Regions from separate parts of the Vibrio japonicus genome, predicted to be linked through region 2. Evidence: riboswitches for the same ligand, from Rfam matches in the RefSeq annotation. Region 2 holds a riboswitch; the other holds the start of a gene.
What was found. A riboswitch is a leader RNA that binds a small molecule or an ion and turns the genes downstream of it on or off. The one in region 2 is predicted to bind thiamine pyrophosphate.
Positions count from the first base shown of each region.

Region 1: linked by a shared signal. The riboswitch ahead of thiD (bifunctional hydroxymethylpyrimidine kinase/phosphomethylpyrimidine kinase) and the one ahead of thiB (thiamine ABC transporter substrate binding subunit) in region 2 are both predicted to bind thiamine pyrophosphate.

Region 1 is NZ_CP102096.1:1,284,952-1,290,339, forward strand. It holds gene NP165_RS06095 (alpha/beta hydrolase) at 335-1,165, shown strand; TPP riboswitch at 1,254-1,363, shown strand; gene thiD (bifunctional hydroxymethylpyrimidine kinase/phosphomethylpyrimidine kinase) at 1,485-2,348, shown strand; gene NP165_RS06105 (ABC transporter ATP-binding protein) at 2,335-3,096, shown strand; partial or broken gene NP165_RS06110 (ABC transporter permease) at 3,167-3,892, shown strand; gene NP165_RS06115 (ABC transporter substrate-binding protein) at 3,965-4,879, shown strand; gene tenA (thiaminase II) at 4,901-5,388, shown strand, end outside.
Region 2 is NZ_CP102096.1:322,775-328,162, forward strand. It holds gene mpl (UDP-N-acetylmuramate:L-alanyl-gamma-D-glutamyl-meso-diaminopimelate ligase) at 129-1,481, shown strand; gene NP165_RS01650 (flavin prenyltransferase UbiX) at 1,496-2,119, shown strand; TPP riboswitch at 2,157-2,276, shown strand; gene thiB (thiamine ABC transporter substrate binding subunit) at 2,334-3,326, shown strand; gene thiP (thiamine/thiamine pyrophosphate ABC transporter permease ThiP) at 3,336-4,940, shown strand; gene thiQ (thiamine ABC transporter ATP-binding protein) at 4,924-5,388, shown strand, end outside.

The sequences.
Region 1 (5,388 bases), 960 kb from region 2:
GAGACAAAAGTCGAATCCATCCTCTCTCAAGCAAGCAAGAAAAAGAACTGCGTTCCAAAATGATAACTCTACCGTAAAATGCCCAATACGCTACCCATGCTCGGTGGCTTTTGTTTTATGCTTACATGGTTATTGATATATAACTCAAATATAGCGTCATGAGATGGCATCATTTCGTTAGCCGCTTAGTAATACGTTAAGCGCGGTTGAAAGCCTGTTAAGGAGTACTGTGATTATGTATTTTATTACCAATAAAAGGGTTCTAGACACAGGGGGTGGTAAACTCGTTTTTGAGGCGTCTAATGAGTTAAGCCAAAGTCTCAGGTATTGCAAAATGCTTGATGATCACCATTTTGAAGAAATCGGCAGTCTCGCATTCATGAGTGAAGTGATGAACTCTGTAGAATCCGAAATTATGTTTTTTATTCATGGATTCAGTAATCAACCGTATGAACACGTTTTCCCCCGTGCAAAGCAAATACACGACCAGTTGTCAGATGCTTCCCTTAGTCAAATCAAAGTCGTCCCTATCATTTGGCCATGTGACGACGACTTTGGAATTATCAAAGACTATTGGGACGATCAAGAGTCCGCAGAGAGCTCAGGTCAATATTTAAGTCGTGCTATCTCTAAGCTGGTAAGTTGGCAAGACTCGAATTTAGATAAACCATGTATGAAAAGAATGCATGTATTAGCACATTCGATGGGTGCGAGAGTCTTAATGAAATGCTTATCCCATTGGGCTAAAAAATTTGGTGGTGGTGGGGTTCCGTATTTGTTTAAGAATGTCTTTTTAATGGCGTCGGATATTCCTAATCATGCTTTACAACCTGACGAAGAGGGCATTCATATTGCTCGTTCCGCTCAGCGGGTTATCTGCTACTACGCCAATGATGACTTTTCGATGCCAGCGAGCAAAATCGCGAATACGAGAAACGCGGTATTTAGTCGTCGAATTGGACACACAGGCCCAGAAGATCAAAGCAAAACCCCACTCAATGTATACTCTGTTAACTGTGATGCGTTCAACAACACCTTTGACACCCCCAAAGGTCATACTTATTTCCTCGATAAAAATTCAGTAAAAAGCCCTGCATTTCAGCATATTGTGCAAGTGCTCAAAACCAGAACCCCTAATCTTGGGAGCCGGAATGTTGAGCTATAGTTGTGAGTGTTGTGGATATTAGCAAGGGCGAGGAGCATTAAATGCCAACAAACACCTTTCAAATACGCTAATTTTCAATTAGATTAGTAACCAATAGTCGGGGAGCAAGAACATTTATCTGTTTTTGCTGAGATCGTAATGAGACCCGTTGAACCTGATTCAGTTAGTACTGACGTAGGGAACTATTTGTACTTTACACTTAAGCTCGATCTTGCAAGGGTAGTGTTCTACCCTGATCCTGTCTCTGTTGCCAATATCTCCAATGGTGATGTGCTCGTAAAGTCGGTTCTCCTGCGTCTTTTTGACAGATGGAGCGACCATGACAACCAGTACAGATTCACATCCTTTTCCTATTAATACACCTATTGTACTTACGATCGCAGGCTCTGATAGTGGCGGTGGAGCGGGCATTCAAGCCGATATTAAAGCGATGTCGGCAACCGGCAGTTATGCGTGCTCTGTTATTACAGCAATTACATCTCAAAATACTTTGGGCGTTTCGGCAATATTTCCCATCCCGCGAGACCATGTGGAGAGTCAACTTGATGCCGTATTCACAGACCTCAATATCGTGGCCGTAAAAGTTGGAATGCTTGCTGATTCCACTATTATTCAAGTTGTTGCGAGTAAGATAAAGCAATACCAACCTAAATTTCTTGTTGTCGATCCAGTGATGGTTGCTACGAGTGGCGACCTTCTTCTTGAGCATTCGGCGATTAGCACGCTGAAGACAGAACTGATTCCTCTGGCTGATATCATTACCCCCAACTTACCTGAAGGAGCCGCGCTGACGGGTAGCTCCACACCTGAAACGGAACAAGAGATGTCTGCGATGGTCGATGAACTTCGCGCGCTTGGTGCTAAAGCGGTTTTACTCAAAGGTGGCCATTTAGAGAAAAATGAAAACAGTAACGACCTTCTAATACTCAATGAAACCACAACACTCATCAGTGCCAAGCGTTTCCCAACCAAGAATACGCACGGTACAGGGTGTACGCTTTCTTCTGCTATCGCGTCTTATTTAGCACAAGGGAATGATCTGATTGATGCAGTGAAGCTTGCTAAAACGTATATCACTCAAGCGATTACTCATGCCGATGAGTTAGAGGTTGGCAACGGGCATGGTCCGGTTCACCACTTCTTTGCTTGGAATCAAGCGGAAAAATCAGATGCGCAACAGTAAACAATATGTTGGCGCGGAGCTAAAAGGCATCTACCTGCGATACCAAGAGAGCGAATACGCTACGCTGTCTAATGTCAACATCAAGTTGGATGCGGCCAAATGGACAGTACTGCTTGGGCGAAGTGGCTGCGGCAAAACAACGTTACTGCGCTATTTAGCGGGTCTACTGGGTGAAAAAGTCATAACTAGAGGGGAGCTGAAGACGTCTGATGGCGCGTCTCTAGATGGTCGGGTCGCTTACATGGCGCAGCAAGATCTGTTACTGCCTTGGCTTAGTATTTTGGATAACGTCTGCTTAAGCTGCAAATTTACCAAAGGCTCTGTTGCAGGCGAGCAAAAGCAAAAAGCAAAGCAGCTTCTGGAATTGGTGGGACTTTCAGGTTACACAGCTGCGACTCCAAACCAGTTATCTGGTGGAATGCGGCAACGCGTCGCACTCGCAAGAACGCTGATGCAAGATAAGCCCGTTGTGCTGATGGATGAACCATTTTCGGCGCTAGATGCAGTGACTCGTCATAAGTTGCAAACCCTTTCATGTGAATTGCTCAGAGATAAAACGGTCGTGCTGATCACTCATGATCCGCAAGAAGCGGTGCGCTTAGCGGACAGGCTTTATGTCTTGCAAGGTACTCCCGCTGTTGCGGAGTCATTGACAGTGCCCACAACGCCTACGCCAAGAGTTCTCGATGTTCAATGTGCTCAATTGCAACAAGAGATTTTAGAGCAATTGGAGGTGGACTATGTCTAACATTACGACCACCATTGCATCGACTGTAAAGCAAGAAGGTTCGAAACAGAGATCCATTGCTCTTGTTGTCCGCATGACCATCAGCACTTTAGTTATCTTTGGCTTATGGCACTCAATCGTTGTGGTCTTTGACGTGCCAAGTTTTATCTTACCCGCGCCATTGGAAGTCTTATCAACCTTAGTTGAGCGATATGAAGTGTTACTCAAACACTCATGGGTTACAGCCCAAGAGATCTTGTTGGGTTTGGTGCTTGGTCTCCTAATGGGTACTTTCTTTGCTCTCCAGATGCTTTTATTTGAGCCGCTTAAGCGCTGGCTATTACCTATCTTAATCGCGAGTCAGGCGATTCCTGTTTTTGCTATTGCACCTATATTGATGCTTTGGCTTGGTTATGGCATGGCGTCTAAAGTTGTCATGGCTGCAATTATCATCTTTTTCCCTGTAACGACCTGTTGTTATGACGGTCTACGCAACACGCCAGCAGGTTACTTGGATCTTGCGAAAACGATGGGAGCAAACAAATGGCAAATACTGCGCCATATTCGACTACCTGCCGCCCTCCCAACATTAGCCTCTGGCGTCCGAGTCGCGGTGGTGATCGCACCGATCGGGGCCGTGGTCGGCGAATGGGTTGGTTCTAGTGCGGGGCTAGGGTATCTGATGTTGCAAGCCAACGCCCGAATGATTATCGATGAGATGTTCGCCGCGCTGTTTATCCTCGCAGCCCTTTCAGTCTCACTTTATTTCGTCACTGATCGACTTCTAAAGAAATTGATTCCGTGGGAAAGCCAATAGCGTTCAACCTGATTCATCTAAAAGGAAAATATTTTGAATAAAAACAAACGACTCACTATTGCCGCTGCTGTGATGGCAGTACTGACATCTGCTAACGTATCTGCCACTGAGAAACCGTTAACCTTGATGTTAGATTGGTTCGTCAATCCAAATCACGGTCCTATCATTATTGCGAAAGAGCGTGGCTATTTTGCGCAACAAGGTATTAAGGTTGAGATCCAAGAACCAGCCGATCCGAGCACACCAGCCAAATTAGTTGCGTCGGGTAAAGTCGATTTAGCTGTATCTTATCAACCGAGTCTGACTATGGATGTAGCGGCTGGCTTACCGCTAGTGCGAGCATCCACTCTCATTGCTACGCCACTTAATACACTAATGGTGCTCGATAACGGTAAAATTAAATCGTTGGCAGACCTGAAAGGTAAAAAGATTGGTATTGCTATCGCGGGGAATGAAGAGGCGACGATCGGTACGATGCTGGCGCAAGAGAGTGTCAAGTTCTCTGACGTTGAAACCATCAACATTGGTTGGGCGCTTTCGTCGTCTTTAGCTTCTGGCAAAGTGGATGCGATTTGGGGCGGTCTGCGTAATTTCGAAACTAACCAGCTTGAGCTAGAAGGTTACAAAGCACATGCGTTTTTCCCTGAAGAGCATGGCGTGCCTACTTATGATGAGCTCGTTTTTGTCGCCAATGCGAATAACTATGACAAACAAGCAATACAAGCTTTCAATAAGGCTTTGGAACAAGCGACAACCTATATTGTGAACCATCCACAAGCATCGTGGAACGAGTTCGCTTCTTACTCTCCAGATACACTCAACAATGAACTAAACAAGCGCGCATGGAGCGATACTCTGACTCGATTTGCCCTTCGTCCGTCCGCGGTTGACCTTAAGCGCTACGATGACTACGCCGAGTTTATGTATAACCAAGGCATCATAAAGTCTCAGCCCAAAGCGGCCAATTACGTACCCGACTTCAATTAACCGTGGTTATAAGGATCAGTCATGAATTACCGTGATTTAATCAACGCTTGTCAGGAAGATTGGCAGCATTATGTTGAGCATGATTTCGTGCAACAACTAGCAAAAGGCACGCTCGTACAACCCTGTTTTCTGCATTATCTGAAACAAGATTTTCTGTTTCTAAAGCAATATGCTCGCGCTTATGCGTTAGCTATCTACAAGGCGAAGACCTTATCGGATATGCGACATGCTCTACCTAGTGTCCATGCACTGCTAGATTCAGAGATCGCACACCATGTGACCTACTGTGAAAACTGGGGTTTGACAGAGTTAGATCTTGAGAACGAACCGGAAGATTTCGGTACGGTGGCGTATACCCGTTACGTACTCGATGCGGGTATGGCAGGGGATCTCGTGGACTTATATGCCGCATTAGCGCCCTGTTCAATTGGTTATGCTGTGATTGGCAAAGCTTTATTAGGTCACTCCGATACCGTTCTGGAAGGCAATCCATATCGTAGTTGGATCGA
Region 2 (5,388 bases):
CTTATTTGTATGAGCACGAAATGAGCACTTAATTGGCAGAAGCTCACGAACTGATCAAAGTAGTTCGCTTTTCAGAGCTTTATCGCCATAATGACCAGATAATTTTTTGCCTGCTATAGGGTCAGTTTATGCATATTCATATCTTAGGGATTTGCGGCACATTTATGGGTGGCGCAGCAATTTTAGCACGACAGCTTGGACACAAAGTGACAGGCAGTGATGCCAATGTGTATCCACCTATGAGTACTTTGCTTGAATCTCAAGGTATTGAAATCATACAGGGTTTTGACCCATCTCAACTCGACCCTGCGCCAGACCTAGTTGTTATCGGTAATGCGATGAGTCGCGGCAACCCATGTGTTGAACATGTTCTTAATACGAATCTCCGCTACACATCTGGCCCACAATGGTTGCAAGAGTTCTTGTTGCATGATCGCTGGGTGTTGGCGGTGTCCGGAACACACGGAAAGACCACCACCTCCAGTATGTTGGCGTGGATCCTAGAAGACTGTGGTTACAAGCCTGGATTCCTTGTCGGTGGCGTATTGGGTAATTTTGGTGTTTCGGCACGATTAGGTGAAAGCATGTTTTTCGTGGTTGAAGCGGACGAATACGACAGTGCTTTTTTCGACAAGCGTTCTAAGTTTGTGCATTACCACCCACGCACATTGGTTATGAATAACTTAGAGTTTGATCATGCAGACATCTTCGACGATCTGGAAGCGATCAAACGTCAATTCCATCATTTGGTACGGACTGTTCCAGGAAATGGTCGTATTCTAGCACCTAAACAAGATTTGGCTTTGGAAGACGTATTAGGTCGTGGCTGCTGGAGCGAAACGGAATTCACGGGCGAACAGGGCGATTGGAAAGCGGAAAAACTGATCCTTGATGGTTCTCAGTTCAAGGTACTGTTCCAAGGTGAAGAAGTCGGTACGGTTAAGTGGGATCTGGTTGGTGATCACAACGTCGATAATGCATTGATGGCTATTGCTGCGGCTCGACACGTTGGCGTCACGCCGTATTTAGCTTGTGAGTCTTTAGCTAAGTTCATTAATACCAAGCGTCGTCTTGAACTCAAGGGTGAAGTCAACGGTGTGACGGTTTACGATGATTTTGCGCATCATCCAACCGCGATTGAACTGACGTTGGGCGGTCTGCGAAACAAAGTGGGTAAACAACGCATCCTTGCAGTTCTCGAGCCTCGCAGCGCAACAATGAAACGTGGCGTACATAAAGAGACACTTGCAGAGTCACTGCATGCGGCTGACCACGTGTTTTTATATCAACCAGAAGCCATCGATTGGTCGGTTGAAGCGGTAGCTCAAACGTGTCATCAACCTGCACAAGTGTCTGATTGCGTTGATGACTTGGTGGCAAAAATTGTAGAGCAGGCTCAACCGGGTGATCAAATCTTGGTGATGAGCAATGGTGGCTTTGAAGGTATTCACGGAAAGCTGCTGGCAAAATTGGCCGAATAAATTAGTGTAGAAACATGAGTAACAAACAAAAAGCCATCACATTGGCATTTACAGGGGCATCCGGTGCGCCCTATGGATTGCGGTTGTTAGAATGCCTTTTGGCGGCTGATTATCAAGTCTACTTGCTGATCTCATCGGCAGCGCGCGTTGTTCTGGCGACAGAGCATGGTTTACAGCTGTCCGCTAATCCGGACGCGGCAAAGTATGCATTAGTAGAGCATCTTAAATGTGATCCTGAAAAGCTCACTGTCTGTGGTAAAGACGATTGGTTTTCGCCAGTGGCCTCTGGGTCTGCTGCGCCAAAACAAATGGTGGTGTGCCCATGTTCAGCAGGTAGTGTGGCGGCCATCGCTCATGGCATGTCGGATAATCTGATCGAACGTGCAGCAGACGTTGTGATGAAAGAGCGTGGTCAACTATTACTGGTGGTGCGTGAAACACCGTTTTCAACACTTCATCTAGAAAACATGCATAAGCTGTCTCAGATGGGCGTGACGATTATGCCAGCTGCACCGGGCTTTTATCATCAACCTAAATCCATTGAAGATCTGGTTGATTTTATGGTCGCCCGCATTTTGGATCATCTTGGTATTGAGCAAGGACTAGTGCCTCGCTGGGGATACGATCAGCGTGGTTAACACTGGCTATCAGATGATATAACGATTACAATTTTGTCGATACTCATCGGGGCGCTATTCATCCTATCAATAGGAATCAGCTGAGATCGAGCACACACTCGGAACCCGTGTACCTGAACCAGATAATACTGGCGTAGGAATTGAGTCTGGACTCGGAACATCTCAACTCTCCCGTCCCTCAAGCCTGTGCCGCTCAACAAGGAGAGAGCGAGCAGTGAAAACCACTCTGAGCACTTTAGCGATTGCTACCCTAACTTCATTTTCGGCTTTGGCTGCTGACAACACGTTAACGGTTTATACCTACGACTCGTTCGCCGCAGATTGGGGGCCTGGTCCTGCTGTAGAAAAAGCATTTGAAGCGAAATGCGGCTGCGATGTGAATTTTGTGGCGCTTGATGATGGCGTCTCGATCTTAAATCGCCTACGTCTGGAAGGGAACAACAGTAAAGCGGATATCGTACTAGGCCTTGATAACAACCTGATGGCAGAAGCAAAGAAAACGGGCTTACTGACTGAACATAAGGTAAATACGGAAAGCGTTACGCTACCTGGTGGTTGGAACGATACGACGTTTGTTCCTTATGACTTTGGTTATTTTGCTTTTGTATACAACAAAGAAAAGCTATCTAACCCACCTAAAAGCCTGAAAGAGCTGGTTGAATCACGCGACGATCTCAAAGTGATCTACCAAGACCCGCGTACATCGACACCAGGTCAGGGCTTAATGCTATGGATGAAATCGGTTTACGGTGATGATGCCACTCAGGCATGGAAAGATCTGGCTAAGAAGACAGTCACGGTCACCAAAGGCTGGTCTGAAGCTTACTCGATGTTCTTAGAAGGTGAGTCTGATCTGGTACTTTCTTATACAACCTCTCCAGCATACCATTTGATTGCTGAGCAGGATGACAAATTCGCGGCGGCTGATTTTGCTGAAGGTCATTACACGCAAGTTGAAGTAGCAGCGAAGGTGAAAGGTTCTAAGAATGAAGCGCTTGCTGACGACTTCATGGCATTTATTTTAAGTGATGAGTTCCAGTCAATGATGCCAACAGGAAACTGGATGTACCCAGTCACAGATGCGAAGTTACCTGAAGGTTTTGACACGCTTACTGTTCCAAGTAAGGCGCTAGGTTTTAGTGCTGATGAAGTGGTAGAAAACCGCAAAGCATGGATTCGTGAATGGCAAAGTGCTTTAACATTCTAAGGTTCTCCGTTGCACAAGACTCCTAAAATCGGCATTTGGGTCGCGATACTTATCGCGACCTTTGTTCTTTCTGCCCTAGGTGCTTTGCTGATTGAAGCGCCCTCGTTAAACGTGTTGCAAGTGTGGCAAGACCCATACTACCGACACGTCACTAAGTTTAGTTTTTATCAGTCATTTCTCTCTACGTTGTTGAGTGTTGGTTTGGCCGTGCCTGTCGCCCATGCTTTATCTCGGAGAAGTTTTCCCGGTAAAAAGCTGCTTCTCAAATTGTTTGCGACAACCTTAGTTCTCCCAGTTCTAGTGGGTGTGTTTGGCCTATTGGCTATTTACGGCAACAGTGGTTTAGTTGCTGAGCTTTTTGAAGCGTTAAACAGTAAGCTGCCTTTTTCGATATACGGGCTCAATGGTATTTTGCTCGCGCACGTTTTCTTCAATTTACCCTACGCGACCCGATTGTTACTGCAGTCACTGGAAACCATACCTGAAGAGCAACACAAACTTTGTGCTCATCTCGGTATGGGGCACTGGCAAAAGTTTAAATGGGTAGAGTGGCCACGCCTTAAACAGCAGCTTACGCATGTGTGTGGCTTAGTGTTTATGCTGTGTTTCACCAGTTTTGCTACGGTGATGGCGTTAGGCGGCGGGCCTAAATCGACAACAATTGAGTTGGCCATCTACCAAGCGATTAAGTTTGATTTTGATTTACAAGCCGGTGCATTACTGGCGATTTGGCAAATGCTGCTTTGTGGTTTGATGGCATTGGCTATTCAGCGTTTAGCGAAACCAGTCTCGGTCAGCGCAGGCAGCACATCATCAAATATTTATCTAACGAAAGATACGCTTAAATCCAAGATTTGGGATTGGAGCTGGATCGGCCTAAGTGCGCTATTAGTTTTACCTCCGCTGTTAATGGTGATAATCAGTGGCATAAATAGTCAGGCTCTGGCGGTGTTCTCCGATATTCGTTTTTGGTCAGCGTTATGGGCATCATTAAAAGTTGCTACGCTAGCGAGTGTTTTTGCCTTGCTGGCCGGTATCAGTATTTTGATTTCCAGCCGTCGATTAAGGCTTAATTTTCATCAGAAAAGAGCGGATCACATTGAATTAATCGGCACGATTATTTTGGTGACACCGGGCCTAGTGATCTCCACAGGATTGTTTTTGTTGCTTCGTTCAATGACAGATGTGTTTAGTTTGGCCTTTTTAGTTGTCGTCGCTGTTAATGGTTTAATGGGGTTGCCGTACGTTATAAAAACGCTTTCTCAGCCTATGTTGCACATTGAACAGCAATATCAATATGTGTGTGCGAGTTTAGGTATGAAAGGTTGGCAACGATTTAAAGTTGTCGAATGGCGAGCGTTGAAAAAGCCGATGGCTCATGCGTTTGCAATTAGTTTTATGTTCGCTATTGGTGATTTGAGTGCGATTGCTTTGTTTGGCAGTCAGGAGTTTCGCACCTTGCCTTTATATCTTTTCCAGCTTTTAGGTAGCTATCAAATGGAAGCGGCAGCCGTTGTATCGGTGACTCTGTTAGCCCTCAGTGTTGGCTGTTTCACGTTAATTGAAACCCTATTTAAAGCGAATTCAAAGGTGACGTATGTTGACGCTAAGTGATGTCCATTATTACTACCACAGTGAATTGTTTCACTTTGATCTTCAAATCGATCAAGGTCAGATTGTCGCGTTAATGGGGCCAAGTGGGGCAGGGAAGTCTACCTTATTGGCGCTGGTCGCCGGGTTCATCGAACCAGAGAAGGGCAGCATTTCTGCAGATGACATGGAGCTAGTAGGCAAAGAGCCACATCAAAGACCGTTTGCCATGCTCTTCCAGGAACACAATCTGTTTGCCCACTTGACCGTCCGTGAGAACATCGGGCTAGGTTTAGATGCCGGGCTTAAGCTCAGTAAGGAGCAGATGAGACAGGTTGAAGAAGCCGCGACTCAAGTCGGTATGAATGAGTATCTGGATCGTTTGCCCGAACAGCTTTCTGGTGGTCAGCGCCAGCGTGTCGCCTTAGCGCGGTGTTTCGTGCAGCCTCATCCTGTTTGGTTGCTTGATGAG